One region of the Streptomyces sp. NPDC094147 genome, then DNA from elsewhere that is predicted to be linked to it. Evidence: predicted binding sites of a transcription regulator. Region 1 holds the regulator's gene; the other holds the start of a gene.

Region 1 (7,527 bases):
GACGCCGAGGTGACCACCGAGGCCAACCCCGATTCGGTGGACCCGGAGTATCTGGACCAGCTGCGGGCCGGCGGTTTCAACCGGGTCTCCTTCGGCATGCAGAGCGCCCGGCAGCACGTCCTGAAGGTCCTCGACCGTACGCACACGCCCGGACGCCCCGAGGCGTGCGTCGCCGAGGCGCGCGCGGCGGGCTTCGAACACGTCAACCTGGACCTGATCTACGGCACCCCGGGCGAGAGCGACGAGGACTGGCGGGCCTCGCTCGCCGCGGCCGTCGGCGCCGGGCCCGACCACATCAGCGCGTACGCCCTGATCGTCGAGGAGGGCACCCAGCTCGCCCGGCGGATCCGGCGCGGCGAGGTACCGATGACGGACGACGACGAGCACGCGGACCGGTACCTGATCGCCGACGAAGTCCTCGGCTCGGCCGGGTTCTCCTGGTACGAGGTGTCGAACTGGGCCACCACCGAGGCCGGCCGCTGCCTGCACAACGAGCTGTACTGGCGCGGCGCCGACTGGTGGGGCGCGGGTCCCGGCGCGCACAGCCACGTGGGCGGGGTGCGCTGGTGGAACGTGAAGCACCCCGGCGCCTACGCGGCTGCGCTGGCGGCGGGGCGGTCGCCCGGTGCCGGGCGCGAGATCCTGCCGGAGGAGGACCGCAGGGTGGAGCGCATCCTCCTCGAACTCCGCCTCCGCGAGGGCTGCGAGCTCACCCTGCTCCGCCCGGCGGGCCTCGCCGCGGCGGGCCGCGCGGTGGGCGAGGGGCTCCTCGACCCCGACGCCTTCGACGCCGGCCGGGCCGTTCTGACCCTGCGGGGCCGACTCCTGGCGGACGCGGTGGTCCGGGACCTGGTGGACTGACCAGGATGCCTTTTTGGCTGAGGTCCGCTGCAATTCCCAGCCTCTCCGGCGCTTGAGGAGCGGGGTCTGGGGCGGAGCCCCAGCGGCCACCGGACCGCACCCGAACCACACCCCCGGAGGGTCTCGGGAAGGGGCGGGGTGGGGAAAGGCTAGGGCACCGTAACGAAGTCGATCAGGTGCTCCACCGAGCCCAGCAGGGACGGGTCCAGGTCCTTGTAGCTGTGGACCTTCGACAGGATGTGCTGCCACGCCGCCCCCGTGTTGTCCGGCCACCCCAGCGCCCGGCACACGCCCGTCTTCCAGTCCTCGCCCCGGGGCACCCTCGGCCATGCCGCGATGCCCACCGAGGACGGCTTCACCGCCTCCCACACGTCGATGTACGGGTGGCCGACGATCAGTACGTCCGCATCCGTCACCGACGCCGCGATGCGGGACTCCTTCGAGCCCGGGACCAGGTGGTCCACCAGGACGCCGAGGCGGGCGTCCGGGCCGGGGGAGAATTCGGCGACGATCGCCGGGAGGTCGTCGATGCCCTCCAGGTACTCGACCACCACGCCCTCGATGCGCAGGTCGTCGCCCCACACCTTCTCCACCAGCTCCGCGTCGTGGCGGCCCTCGACGTAGATCCGGCCCGCCCGCGCGACCCGGGCCCGCGCGCCCGGTACGGCCAGCGATCCGGAGGCGGTGCGGGCGGGGCGCACGGGGGCGGCGGAGGGGCGTACCAGCGTGACCACCTTGCCCTCCAGCAGGAAGCCGCGCGGCGCGAGCGGGAAGACGCGGTGCTTGCCGAAGCGGTCCTCCAGCGTGACCGTCGGACCCTCGGCCGTCTTCTCACAGCGGATCACGGCTCCGCAGAACCCCGTGGAGATCTCCTCGACGACCAGATCGGCCTCCGCGGGGACCTCCGGCGCGGGGGTCTGCTTCTTCTTCCAAGGGGGCGTCAGGTCAGGGCTGTAGCTGCGCATTCGACAGAGAATACGGCGGCCCGCCCGCCCCTACGAGCCGAACCTGGCCGCGAGTTGGTCCCGCTGGGCGCGGACGAAGGCCGCGTCCACCACCGCGCCGTGCCCGGGTACGTACACCGCGTCCTCGCCGCCCAGCGACAGCAGCCGGTCCAGGGCGGCCGGCCAGCGCGAGACCACCGCGTCCCGGCCCGCCTGGGGCTCGCCCGACTCCTCGACCAGGTCGCCGCAGAAGACGATCTCGGGCGATCCGCCGCTCGCCGGGACCAGGAGCGCCAGGTCGTGACCGGAGTGGCCGGGGCCCACGTTGGCGAGCAGGACCTGGCGGCCGCCCAGGTCAAGGGTCCACTCGCCGCACACCATGTGATGCGGTCTGACCAGCAGGTCGGCGGCCTCGGCGGCGGCGTCGTCCGGCACGCCCTGGCGCGCCGCGTCGGCGCGCAGCTCGTCGCGGTCCAGGGCGCGCTCGATCCCGACCGCCCCGAACACCTCGGCGGCGGCGAAGGCCGCCGTGCCGAGGACGTGGTCGAAGTGCGGGTGGCTGAGTGCGATATGGGTCACCCGGCGGCCGAACAGGGCCTCGGCCTGCGCCCGCAGCTCGGCGCCCTCCTGGAGGGTCGAGCCGGTGTCGTACAGGAGGAGTCCGTGCTCCCCGGAGACCAGCCCGGCCGTGGCGTCCCAGCCGGGCAGGCGCCTGCGGCCCACCCCGTCACCCAGGCGCTCCCAGCCGAACTCTTCCCAATTGACGTCCATGACGCGACGCTATCCGCAATCCCCCGGTGACGTCGCACGGTAGCGTGGTCGGCCGCCCTTGCTAGGGGCGTACCGGTCGGCCGTACACTGACCGGGGGGATTGCTGGCACTCGAACACAGCGAGTGCCAAACGGATGGCAACTGGAGGTGTGCGCGATGCTCAGTGAACGCAGGCTCGAAGTGCTGCGCGCCATCGTCCAGGACTATGTCGGCACCGAGGAGCCGGTGGGGTCCAAGGCCCTGACCGAGCGGCACGCCCTGGGCGTCTCGCCGGCGACCGTGCGCAACGACATGGCGGTACTGGAGGAGGAGGGCTTCATCGCCCAGCCCCACACCAGCGCCGGCCGGATCCCGACCGACAAGGGCTACCGGCTCTTCGTCGACCGGCTCGCCGGTGTCAAGCCCCTGTCGTCGCCCGAGCGCCGCGCGATCCAGAACTTCCTGGACAGCGCCGTCGACCTGGACGACGTCGTCGCCCGTACGGTGCGGCTGCTCGCGCAGCTGACCCGGCAGGTGGCCGTCGTGCAGTACCCGTCGCTGACCCGCTCGACGGTGCGGCACGTGGAGCTCCTCTCGCTCGCCCCGGCCCGGCTGATGCTGGTGCTGATCACCGACACCGGGCGGGTCGAGCAGCGCATGGTCGACTGCCCGGCGCCGTTCGGCGACGCCTCGCTCGCGGACCTGCGGGCCCGGCTCAACGCACGGGTGGTGGGGCGCCGCTTCGCGGACGTGCCGCAGCTCGTGCAGGACTTGTCGGAGTCCTTTGAACCGGAGGACCGAGGAACCGTTTCGACGGTCCTCGCCACCCTCCTCGAAACCCTGGTCGAAGAGACCGAGGAGCGGCTGATGATCGGCGGCACCGCCAATCTCACCCGCTTCGGACACGACTTCCCGCTGACCATCAGGCCGGTGCTGGAGGCGCTGGAGGAGCAGGTCGTGCTCCTCAAGCTGCTCGGCGAGGCCAAGGAATCGGGCATGACCGTACGCATCGGGCACGAGAACAACGCCCACGAGGGACTGAACTCCACGTCCGTCGTATCGGTCGGCTACGGTTCCGGCGGCGAGGCGGTCGCCAAACTCGGCGTGGTCGGACCGACCCGCATGGATTACCCCGGAACGATGGGAGCGGTACGCGCAGTGGCACGTTACGTCGGACAGATCCTGGCGGAGTCGTAAGTGGCCACGGACTACTACGCCGTACTCGGCGTGCGCCGCGACGCATCTCAGGACGAGATCAAGAAGGCCTTCCGGAGGCTGGCGAGGGAACTTCACCCCGATGTGAACCCCGACCCCAAGACCCAGGAGCGGTTCAAGGAGATCAACGCCGCTTACGAGGTGCTCTCCGACCCGCAGAAGAAGCAGGTGTACGACCTCGGCGGCGACCCGCTGTCGTCGTCGGGCGGCGGCGGTGCCGGGGGCTTCGGAGCCGGTGGCTTCGGCAACTTCTCGGACATCATGGACGCCTTCTTCGGCACGGCCTCGCAGCGCGGCCCTCGCTCGCGGACCCGCCGCGGCCAGGACGCCATGATCCGCCTGGAGATCGACCTCAACGAGGCGGCCTTCGGCACCACCAAGGAGATCCAGGTCGACACCGCCGTGGTGTGCACGACCTGCTCGGGCGAGGGCGCCGCTCCCGGCACCTCCGCGCAGACCTGTGACATGTGCCGCGGCCGCGGCGAGGTGTCCCAGGTCACCCGGTCCTTCCTGGGCCAGGTCATGACCTCGCGCCCCTGCCCCCAGTGCCAGGGCTTCGGCACCGTGGTCCCCACCCCGTGCCCGGAGTGCGCGGGCGACGGCCGCATCCGCTCGCGCCGCACGCTCACCGTGAAGATCCCGGCCGGTGTCGACAACGGCACCCGGATCCAGCTCGCGGGCGAGGGCGAGGTCGGCCCCGGCGGCGGCCCCGCCGGCGACCTGTACGTGGAGATCCACGAACTCCCGCACGACGTGTTCCAGCGCCGCGGCGACGACCTGCACTGCACGGTCACCATCCCGATGACGGCGGCGTCGCTCGGCACGAAGGTGCCGCTCCAGACGCTCGACGGCATGGAGGAGGTGGACATCCGTCCGGGCACCCAGTCCGGCCAGTCCATCCCGCTGCACGGCCGGGGCATCACGCATCTGCGCGGCGGCGGCCGGGGCGACCTCATCGTGCACGTCGAGGTCCTGACCCCGAGCAAGCTGGACCCCCAGCAGGAGGAGCTCCTGCGCCAACTGGCCAAACTCCGCGGCGAGGAACGCCCCACGGGCCAGTTCCAGCCGGGCCAGCAGGGCCTGTTCTCCCGCCTGAAGGACGCGTTCAACGGCCGCTGAGCCGAAAGAAACGAGGAGGGGCCGGCTTTCCCGGGCAGTACCGGGAAAGCCGGCCCCTCCTCGCGATGCCGGGCGGCAAAAGTCAGCCCCTCGTGGGGGTCCCTCCCTGGCCCTTAAGGCCTTGGGGGAGTTTGCGGAGCGGGGGTTCGGGGGCGGAGCCCCCGAGCAGGGTGGTCGGCCCCACCACCCCGGGCGGAAGAGGCGATTCGGCGCGAGAGCAACCACATGGCACGATGCGGACATGGCTTTGACCGATCTCTGCCGGTATCCGATCGTGCAGGCGCCCATGGCGGGCGGCGCCTCCGGTCCGGCACTGGCCGCAGCCGTCTCCGAGGCCGGCGGGCTCGGATTCCTCGCCGCCGGGTACAAGACCGCCGACGGCATGTACCAGGAGATCAAGCAGATGCGCGGGCTGACGAACCAGCCCTTCGGAGTCAACCTGTTCATGCCCCAGGACCCGCACACCGACCCCGCCGCCATCGAGGTCTACCGGCACCAGCTCGCGGGCGAGGCCTCCTGGTACGAGACACCGCTGGGCGACGCCGACGCCGGGGGCGACGACAACTACGAGGCCAAGCTGGCGATCCTGCGCGAAGACCCGGTACCGGTGGTTTCGTTCACCTTCGGCTGCCCCGAGCGCGCGGTGCTCGACGCCTTCGCGAAGGTCGGCACGTACACGATCGTCACCGTGACCACCCCCCAGGAAGCGCAGACCGCGCAGCGGGCCGGGGCGGACGCGGTGTGTGTGCAGGGCGTCGAGGCGGGCGGCCACCAGGGCACCTACCGGGACGATCCGCAGACCGGCGGGGCCGGTATCGGACTGCTCACGCTGATCGCGCTCGTCAAGGAGACGGTCCGGCTGCCGATCGTCGCGGCGGGCGGCCTGATGCGCGGCGCGCAGATCGCGGCGGTGCTCGCGGCCGGCGCGGACGCGGCGCAGCTCGGCACGGCGTTCCTGGTCTGCCCGGAGTCCGGCGCGAACGTGCTGCACAAGCAGGCGCTGACCAACCCCCTTTTCGTCCGTACGGAGTTGACGAGGGCGTTCTCCGGGCGACCCGCGCGCGGACTGGTGAACCGGTTCATGCGGGAGCACGGACCGTACGCCCCCGCCGCCTATCCCCAGGTGCACCAGCTCACCGCGGACCTGCGCAAGGCGGCGGCCGGGGCCGGTGACGCCCAGGGGATGGCGCTCTGGGCCGGGCAGGGCCACCGGCTCGCCCGGGACCTTCCGGCCGGCCGCCTCGTCGAGGTGCTGGCCGACGAACTCGACGCCGCGGGCGCCGAGTTGACCGCGACACTGCAGAATCTGAGGAACATGAGGAGTGCGTCATGACCGCCCCGGTCTTCGTCGTCGACAAGGTGCCGGGCGGCGGCGAGTTCGTCCTGGACGGGGCGGAGGGGCGGCACGCCGTCTCCGTCAAGCGGCTGCGCGCGGATGAGGAGGTCACCCTGACCGACGGCCGCGGGACCTGGGCGGACGCCGTGGTCGTCGCCGCCGAGGGCAAGGACCGCCTGGTGGTACGGATCACCGGCGGGTGCGCGACCGAGGACGAGCCCGCGGTACGGATCACCGTGGTCCAGGCGCTGCCCAAGGGCGACCGGGGCGAGGTCGCCGTCGAGACGATGACCGAGACGGGCGTCGACGCGATCGTGCCGTGGCAGGCCGCGCGCTGCATCACCCAGTGGAAGGGTGAGCGCGGCCTCAAGTCCCTTGCCAAATGGCGCAGTACGGCCCGCGAGGCGGGCAAGCAGTCGCGCCGGGTGCGGTTCCCCGAGGTGTCCGAGGCGATGACCACCAAGCAGGTGGCGGCGCTGCTCGCCGGGGCCGACCTGGCGGTGGTCCTGCACGAGGACCGCGATTGCGCCTCCGACGCGCTGGCCACGGCCGCACTGCCCGAGCACGGCGAGATCGTCCTGGTGGTGGGCCCCGAGGGCGGCGTCTCCCCGGACGAACTGGCCACCTTCGCCCAGGCCGGAGCCAAGCCGTACCGCCTGGGCCGCAGCGTCCTGCGCACCTCGACAGCGGGCACGGTGGCAGCGGCCCTCCTGATGGGCCGCACGGGCCGCTGGTCGTAACCCCCCCCCGCATGTGACGCCCTGGGCGGGCGAAACGGCCTGCGTGGCGAACAGGGCCCTGGCGGGCAAAAGTCAGCCCCTCGTGGGGGTCCCTCCCTGGCCCTTAAGGCCTTGGGGGAGCTTGAGGAGCGGGGTCCGGGGCGGAGCCCCGTGCCCACCGGGCGGCAGCCGGAAGGGGCCGGGATGGCCACAAGGGGTCTACCGCACCCGGGTGCGACGGTGGCACCCTGGCGCTCATGGGGGCCAAGAGGTCGTACCGCCGCACCGCACACCGCACCCTGCTCGCCGCGACCGCGGCCGCGCTGGCGATCGGCGGGGCCGTCGCCTGCGACCCCGTCGGCGGGCTCAACTCCGCCGCCGTGGCGATCACCACGCAGCAGACCGCGACCACCGCGCTGGGCCACGACCACGTCGACGTGAAGTGGCTGACCTGCAACGCGAACCTCAACGGGGGCGCCGGCCCGACCCCTTCGGCGGGCAGCACCACGAAGCAGGTCGCCGACGTGAGCTGCCAGGGCGAGACCAAGGACGGCAAGAAGATCACCGTCGACGGAAAGGTCAC
Region 2 (7,527 bases), on a different contig from region 1:
CGGCAAGTGGGCCGTCGCCCCCGTGCCCACCTGGGACGGCAAGCCTGCCAGCGGCATGCTCGGCGGCTCCACCTGGGCCGTGACCAAGGGCAGCACGAAGACCGAGGCGGCCCTTGAGTTCGCGAAGTGGATGTCGACCACGGAGGAGGGCGTCCAGGCCCGCATCAAGTCCGGTACGTCGAGCGCCTTCCCGGCCGACATCGCGCTGCGCCCGGCCGCCAAGAAGGCCTTCGACGCGAGCTTCTACACCGGCGAGGACATCTACCGGCTCTTCGACGCCGCGGGCACCTCGATCAACTCCAACTGGGGCTGGGGCCCGAGCATGGGCACCACCAACACCACGCTCAAGGACCAGCTCGGCAAGGTCTCCGGCGGCTCGGTGAAGATCACGGACGCCATCAGGGCCGCCCACGACGCCACGGTGACCGAGCTGAAGAAGCGCGGCCTGAAGGTCGAGGGCTGACCGCGATGAGGACGAAGGGCCCCGGGGCGCCGCTGGGGGCCCGGAGCCGCACCGGCGCCGCCGCGGGCGTGCTGCTGACCCCCTTCTTCGTACTGTTCACCGCGGTGACGGTGGTGCCGATCGGATACGCGGTCTGGCTGAGCCTGTTCACCGAGAAGCAGTCGGGGCTGGGCTTCGGCGGCGCCGAGTCCGTCTTCAGCGGGCTCGACAACTACACGGCGGCGCTTGGCGACCGGGCCTTTCGCGAGGGCTTCTGGGTGCTCGCCGGCTACTGCGTCGTCTACATCCCGCTGATGGTCGGCGGCGCCCTCGCGCTCGCGCTGCTGCTCGACTCCACGCTGGCCCGCGCCCGCCGCTTCTTCCAGCTGGCGCTGTTCCTGCCGCACGCCGTGCCCGGCATCATCGCCGCGCTGATCTGGGTGTACCTCTACACCCCCGGACTCAGCCCCGTGGTGCGGGCCATGGACTCCGGCGGCATCGGATTCAGCTTCTTCTCGTCCAGCGGCACGCTCCCCTCCGTCGTCAACATCGCGCTGTGGGAATGGCTCGGCTACAACATGGTCATCTTCTACGCGGCGCTCCAGGCCATCGACCGCTCCGTCCTGGAGGCGGCCACCGTCGACGGCGCGGGCGAGTGGCGCACCGCGCTCGGCATCAAACTCCCCCTGATCCGCGCCTCGTTGGCCATGGTCTCGCTGTTCACCGTCATCGGCTCGCTCCAGCTCTTCACCGAGCCGCTGATCCTCAACCAGGGCGGCAGCGCCACGGTCACCACCACCTGGACGCCCAACATGTACGCCTACACCGCCGCGTTCAACCGCAACGACTACGGCCTCGCCGCCGCCTCGGCCGTGCTCCTCGCACTCACCGCGGCGCTGCTCTCCTTCGTCGTCACCCGCCTCGCCAACCGGAAGGGCGCCACGGCATGACCTCCCCGACCATGGCCGGGCCGGACACCGCGGCGCGTGCCGGGGCCGGCACCCCGTCGCGTACCGGCACCGCCCGGCGGGCGCCCAGCCGCTGGCTGTCGAGGACCGCGGTCAACGGCGCGCTGCTGCTCTCCGTCCTCTACACGCTCTTCCCCCTGGTGTGGCTGGTCACGGCCGCCGCCAAGGACACCGGCGGGCTGCTGTCCGGCCAGGCCTTCTCCTTCAAGGGCTTCGACCTCGGCCACAACCTCTCCCAGCTCGCCGCGTACAACGACGGCGTCTACTTCCGCTGGTACCTCAACTCCCTTCTCTACGCGGGCGGTGGCGCCGCGGTGTGCGCGCTGGTCAGCGTCGCCGCGGGGTACGCCTTCGACAAGTACGCCTTCCGGGGCAAGGAGAAGCTCTTCGGCGTCGTACTGCTCGGCGTGCTCGTGCCCACCACGGCGCTCGCGCTGCCCATGTATCTGCTCGCCGGCAAGGTCGGCCTGGTCAACACGTACTGGTCGGTGCTGATCCCCGTGCTGGTCAACCCGTTCGGCGTCTATCTGTCCCGGGTGTTCAGCGCGAGCTACATCCCCGACGAGGCACTGGAGGCCGCCCGTATCGACGGCGCGAGCGAGCTGCGCACCTTCTGGTCGATCGGTCTGCGCATGGTCATGCCGGGCTTCGTGACCGTCTTCCTCTTCCAGTTCACCGCGATCTGGAACAACTTCTTCCTCCCCCTGGTCATGCTGAGCGACCAGAAGCTCTTCCCGCTGAGCCTCGGTCTGTACGCGTGGAACAGCAACACCCACGCCGAGCCCGGCTACTACCCGCTCGTCGTCACCGGCTCCCTCCTCGCCGTCGTCCCCCTGATCGTCGCCTTCGTCTGCCTCCAGCGGCACTGGAAGGCCGGACTCGCCGCGGGCAGCCTCAAATGACCGGCCCGGACACCCCGTTACCCTTGCGCCAGCGCCTCGTGAGGAGCCCGAGTCCCACCATGCACCACACCACTGACAACGCCGTCGCGCGGCGACCCGCCCTGCTGCTCGCGATGGGCCCCGGCATCGCGGACCGGGTCCTCGCCGACCGCCACCGCACCCGGCTCGCCGCCCTCACCCGTACCGACCCGTACCTGGTCGCCCACGACCTGGCGGCGCCGACCGGGCCGGTCGCCGCCGCCCTCGCCGGGGCCGAGGTGCTGCTCACCTGCTGGGGCGCTCCCCCGCTGACCGCGGACGTGCTGGCCGCGGCCCCCCGGCTGCGGGCGGTGGTCCACGCGGCGGGTTCGGTCAAGCACCACATCACCGACGCCTGCTGGGAGCGGGGCATCGCGGTGACCTCCGCGGCGGCGGCGAACGCTCGGCCGGTCGCCGAGTACACGCTGGCCGCGATCCTCTTCGCGGGCAAGCGCGTGCTGCGCTCCGCCCAGCGCTACGCCGAGCTGCGCACCGCCCCCGAGTGGCTGAGCGAGAGCGAGGACACCGGCAACTACCGCCGCACCGTAGGCCTGGTCGGCGCATCGCGCATCGGCCGCCGGGTGATCGAGCTGCTGCGGCCCTTCGATTTCGAGGTCCTTCTGTACGACCCGTACGTCAGCGGAACCGAAGCGGCCGCGCTGGGCGTTGAACAGGTGACCCTGGACGCGCTGTGCGCCCGCAGCGGCGTCGTCTCCGTGCACGCGCCCCAACTCCCCGAAACCCACCGCATGATCGGCGCCCGCCAGCTGTCCCTGATGCCGACGGGTGCCACGCTGATCAACACCGCCCGCGGCTCGCTGGTGGACGAGCCGGCCCTGCTCGGCGAACTCCTCCCGGGCCGCCTGTACGCGGTCCTGGACGTGACAGAGCCCGAACTGCCGCCCCGCGAATCCCCGTTGTACGACCTGCCCAACGTCCTGCTGACCCCGCACATCGCGGGCTCGCTCGGCAACGAACTGCACCGGATGGCGGATCAGGCCCTGGACGAGGTGGAGCGCTTCGCGGCGGGGCTGCCGTTCGCGGATCCGGTCCATCCGATGTCACTGGGGCGGTCGGCCTAGGGGGTGTCCACCAACGCCGAGGCCCGGCACCCCCCGAAGGGGGTGCCGGGCCTCAACTACGTACTACTGCCGCTGACTTGGTGCGTCAGTGGGAGTGGCCGTGACCGTGGCCGTGGCCCGCGTCGGCCTCTTCCTCGGCCGGCTTCTCGACGACCAGGGTCTCGGTCGTCAGGAGCAGCGAGGCGATGGAGGCGGCGTTCTCCAGGGCGGAGCGGGTGACCTTGACCGGGTCGATGACGCCGGCCTTGACCAGGTCGCCGTACTCGCCGGTCGCGGCGTTGAAGCCGAAGCCCTTCTCCAGCTCGCTCACCTTGGAGGTGATGACGTAGCCCTCCAGGCCGGCGTTCTCGGCGATCCAGCGCAGCGGCTCGACGACGGCGCGGCGCACGACCGCGACACCGGTGGCCTCGTCGCCGGTCTTGTCGAGGTTGCCCTCAAGGATCTTGGCGGCGTGCACCAGGGCGGAGCCACCACCGGAGACGATGCCCTCCTCGACCGCGGCGCGGGTCGCGGAGATGGCGTCCTCCAGACGGTGCTTGCGCTCCTTGAGCTCGACCTCGGTGGCGGCGCCGACCTTGATCACGCACACGCCGCCGGCCAGCTTCGCGAGGCGCTCCTGGAGCTTCTCGCGGTCCCAGTCGGAGTCCGTGGCCTCGATCTCGGCCTTGATCTGGACGATGCGGCCCTCGACGTCACCGGAGTTGCCGCCACCGTCGACGATGGTGGTGTCGTCCTTGGTGATGGTGACGCGGCGGGCGGTGCCGAGCACCTCAAGGCCGGCCTGGTCCAGCTTGAGGCCGACCTCTTCGGCGATGACGGTGGCACCGGTGAGGGTGGCCATGTCCTGGAGCATCGCCTTGCGGCGGTCGCCGAAACCGGGGGCCTTGACGGCCACGGCGTTGAACGTGCCGCGGATCTTGTTGACGACCAGGGTGGAGAGCGCCTCGCCCTCGACGTCCTCGGCGATGATCAGGAGCGGCTTGGAGGAGCCGGCCTGGATGACCTTCTCCAGGAGCGGCAGCAGGTCCTGGATCGAGGAGATCTTGCCCTGGTTGATCAGGATGTACGGGTCGTCGAGGACGGCCTCCATACGCTCCTGGTCGGTGACCATGTAGTGCGACAGGTAGCCCTTGTCGAAGGCCATGCCCTCGGTGAACTCAAGCTCGACACCGAAGGTGTTGGACTCCTCGACGGTGATGACACCGTCCTTGCCGACCTTGTCCATGGCCTCGGCGATGAGCTCGCCGATCTGCTTGTCCTGGGCGGACAGCGCGGCGACGGCGGCGATGTCGGTCTTGTCCTCGATCGGACGGGCGGTCGCGAGGAGCTCGTCGGACACGGCCTTGACCGCGGCGTCGATGCCCTTCTTCAGGGCGGCCGGGGAGGCGCCGGCGGCGACGTTGCGCAGGCCCTCGCGGACCAGCGCCTGGGCCAGCACGGTCGCGGTGGTGGTGCCGTCACCCGCGATGTCGTTGGTCTTGGTCGCCACCTCCTTGACGAGCTGGGCGCCCAGGTTCTCGTACGGGTCGTCGAGCTCGACCTCGCGCGCGATGGTGACACCGTCGTTGGTGATGGTGGGAGCGCCGAACTTCTTGTCGATGACGACGTTGCGGCCCTTGGGGCCGATCGTCACCTTCACCGTGTCGGCAAGCTTGTTGACGCCGCGCTCAAGGGCGCGACGGGCGTCCTCGTCGAACTTCAGGATCTTCGCCATGGGAGCGGTTCAGCCCTCTCGGAAAACTCGGGTTAACGAAACTGCGCCCCTCGCCGCCCGGCAATCAGCGGGGTGACCAGGGGCGCAGAACTCAAAGCATTCGCTTCGAGGTGAATTACTTCTCGATGATCGCGAGCACGTCGCGAGCCGAGAGGACGAGGTACTCGTCGCCGTTGTACTTCACCTCGGTGCCGCCGTACTTGCTGTACAGCACGATGTCGCCGACCTGGACGTCGAGCGGCAGGCGCTCGCCGTTCTCGAAGCGACCCGGGCCCACGGCGAGGACAGCACCCTCCTGGGGCTTCTCCTTCGCGGTGTCCGGAATGACCAGGCCGGAGGCCGTGGTCTGCTCGGCGTCGAGCGGCTGGACCACAATGCGGTCCTCGAGCGGCTTGATGGCAACCTTGGAGCTGGCGGTCGTCACGATCCGGTCTCCCCCTTCGGAGATCTCACGGGGTTAACTGTTTGGGGTGGCGACCAGGTGGATCCGTCGTCGCGGGTGCCGGACCTGCCCGTCGCTGTGTTGGCACTCTCCGGTGGGGAGTGCCAGAAGCGAGACTAGGACGGTGATTAGCACTCGGTCAAGCGGAGTGCCAATCTCCTACCTCCGCGGCGGATCCTCGCGGGGCTCCCGGGCGCCGCCGCCGCGGTCATACGTAGTCCTCCAGCCTGGCCACCGCGTACCCCTTGTCGGTGATCACCTTCATCACCTGCCGGACCATGTCGGCCATCGTGCCGTTCCAGTCCTGGCGCCCGCGGAAGTGGCTCAGGACGATGTCGCCGGGGTGCAGATCGCGGTCCCACTCGCGCCATTCCATGTGGTCGGTGAAGGCCTCCTCCGCCCACAGCGGCGCGGCCTGGATCCCGCAGGACTGGGCGGCCCTCAGGGTGTCCTCGTTGTAGTTGCCGTACGGCGGCCGGAACAGCCTGGGCCGCTGGCCCGCCCACTGGCCGATCTTGTCCTGCTGGTCGCAGATCTCGTGCCGCTGCTCGTCGTAGGAGAGCGCGGGCATGTAGCGGTGGTTGAGGGTGTGGTTGTTGAGCGTGACCCCGAGGCTCTGCATCTTCCGGAAGTACGTGTGGTCGTCCTTGACGAGGTAGTCGCTGAGGAACGCGCTGTAGGGGATGCGGAGTTCCTGCATCATCTTCAGGAACTGGGGGTCCTTCTCCGCGCCGTCGTCGATCGTCAGGAAGACGATCTTCTCCTTGGTCGGCACGGTGGTGAAGACGGGCGGCAGCGAGTCGCCCCCGTCCGTCTCGAACCCCTTCCGGTTGGTGATCCTCGGCTTGACGGCGGGCGGCGCGGGCGCGAGCAGGGGCGGCTTGTCGAGCCCCCACTTCCTGACCGCCGCCAGCCGGGCGTCCTCGGCGCGCCTGAGCTGCTCGGAGTAGTCGGCGAGGGAGCCGGCGGGGCCTTTGGCGCCCTGGGCTCCCGGCCGTCCGGTGTCGCCGTCCTCGGCGGAGCATCCGGAGGCGAGCAGAGCGGCGGCGAGCACCGCGGCGGCAGAGGCGGCCGCGGTGCGGGATCTGAGAGATTTACCCTTTTGTCCTACTAGTCGCATGGCGCCGCATCCTGTCAGGGCCGGGCCCCCGCGAGCCGTACGACACCGCCAGGCGGGCGCACCATCGCCCGCCTGGCCCACACCGGCACGGCGGCTGGACGACAATGACGGGGTGAACGACCTCGACACCTTCTCCCTCCTGCTGACCGGCGAGGGCCGCGCCCTGCTCGCATCGCTGCGGGAGTACGACCCGTCCCAGGAACTGGCGGTCGCCACCCGGCTGCGCCGCGAGCACGACGCGGGGCTGGTGTCGGCGGCGCTCGGGCAGGCGCGGCTGCGGCAGCGGGCGGTGGCGAAGTTCGGCGCGGTGGACGCGCACCGGATGTTCTTCACGCCCAACGGCGTCGAGCAGTCGACCCGCGCCTCGGTCGCCGCCCACCGCGCGGAGATCTTCGCCTCGCGCGGCGTGCGCGGCGTCGCGGACCTGTGCTGCGGCATCGGCGGCGACGCGCTGGCCCTTGCGCGGGCCGGAATCTCCGTCCTCGCGGTCGACCGCGACCCGCTGACGGCGGCCGTCGCCCGCGCGAACGCGGAGGCGCTGGGCCTCGGCGGCCTGATCGAGGTGCGCTGCGCGGATGTCACCGACATCGACACGAGCCCGTACGACGCGGTCTTCGTGGACCCGGCGAGGCGAGGCGGCAGACAAGGAGGGGCCGCGCGAAGCGCGTCGGTGAGGGGCGGTGGTCGGGCGACGGGTGGGCGCATCTTCGACCCGGAGGCGTACTCGCCCCCGCTCTCGTGGGCGATTTCGGCGGCCCTCGCAGCCCCCTTCGCCGCCCTGAAGATCGCCCCCGGCATCCCGCACGAGGCGATCCCGCCGCAGGCCGAGGCCGAGTGGA

The links. The regulator HrcA, encoded in region 1, represses chaperone genes, less so after heat shock. The targets are predictions, from matches to a motif close to TTNGCACTCNGNNNNNCNGAGTGCNAA.
Region 2: a site for HrcA is predicted at 5,697-5,723, ahead of groES (co-chaperone GroES). Genes of this name have one in related genera too.

The regions. Positions count from the first base shown of each region.
Region 1 is NZ_JBIWHT010000001.1:781,519-789,045, reverse strand. Features, by position in the region: gene hemW (radical SAM family heme chaperone HemW) at 1-861, shown strand, start outside; gene ACIQ8J_RS03630 (DUF3097 domain-containing protein) at 1,011-1,826, opposite strand; gene ACIQ8J_RS03625 (MBL fold metallo-hydrolase) at 1,857-2,576, opposite strand; gene hrcA (heat-inducible transcriptional repressor HrcA) at 2,733-3,752, shown strand; gene dnaJ (molecular chaperone DnaJ) at 3,753-4,889, shown strand; gene ACIQ8J_RS03610 (nitronate monooxygenase) at 5,131-6,222, shown strand; gene ACIQ8J_RS03605 (16S rRNA (uracil(1498)-N(3))-methyltransferase) at 6,219-6,965, shown strand; gene ACIQ8J_RS03600 (hypothetical protein) at 7,202-7,527, shown strand, end outside.
Region 2 is NZ_JBIWHT010000003.1:279,869-287,395, reverse strand. Features, by position in the region: gene ACIQ8J_RS08810 (ABC transporter substrate-binding protein) at 1-463, shown strand, start outside; gene ACIQ8J_RS08805 (carbohydrate ABC transporter permease) at 469-1,392, shown strand; gene ACIQ8J_RS08800 (carbohydrate ABC transporter permease) at 1,389-2,312, shown strand; gene ACIQ8J_RS08795 (hydroxyacid dehydrogenase) at 2,372-3,412, shown strand; gene groL (chaperonin GroEL) at 3,498-5,126, opposite strand; gene groES (co-chaperone GroES) at 5,242-5,550, opposite strand; gene ACIQ8J_RS08780 (polysaccharide deacetylase family protein) at 5,777-6,688, opposite strand; gene ACIQ8J_RS08775 (methyltransferase domain-containing protein) at 6,687-7,527, shown strand, end outside.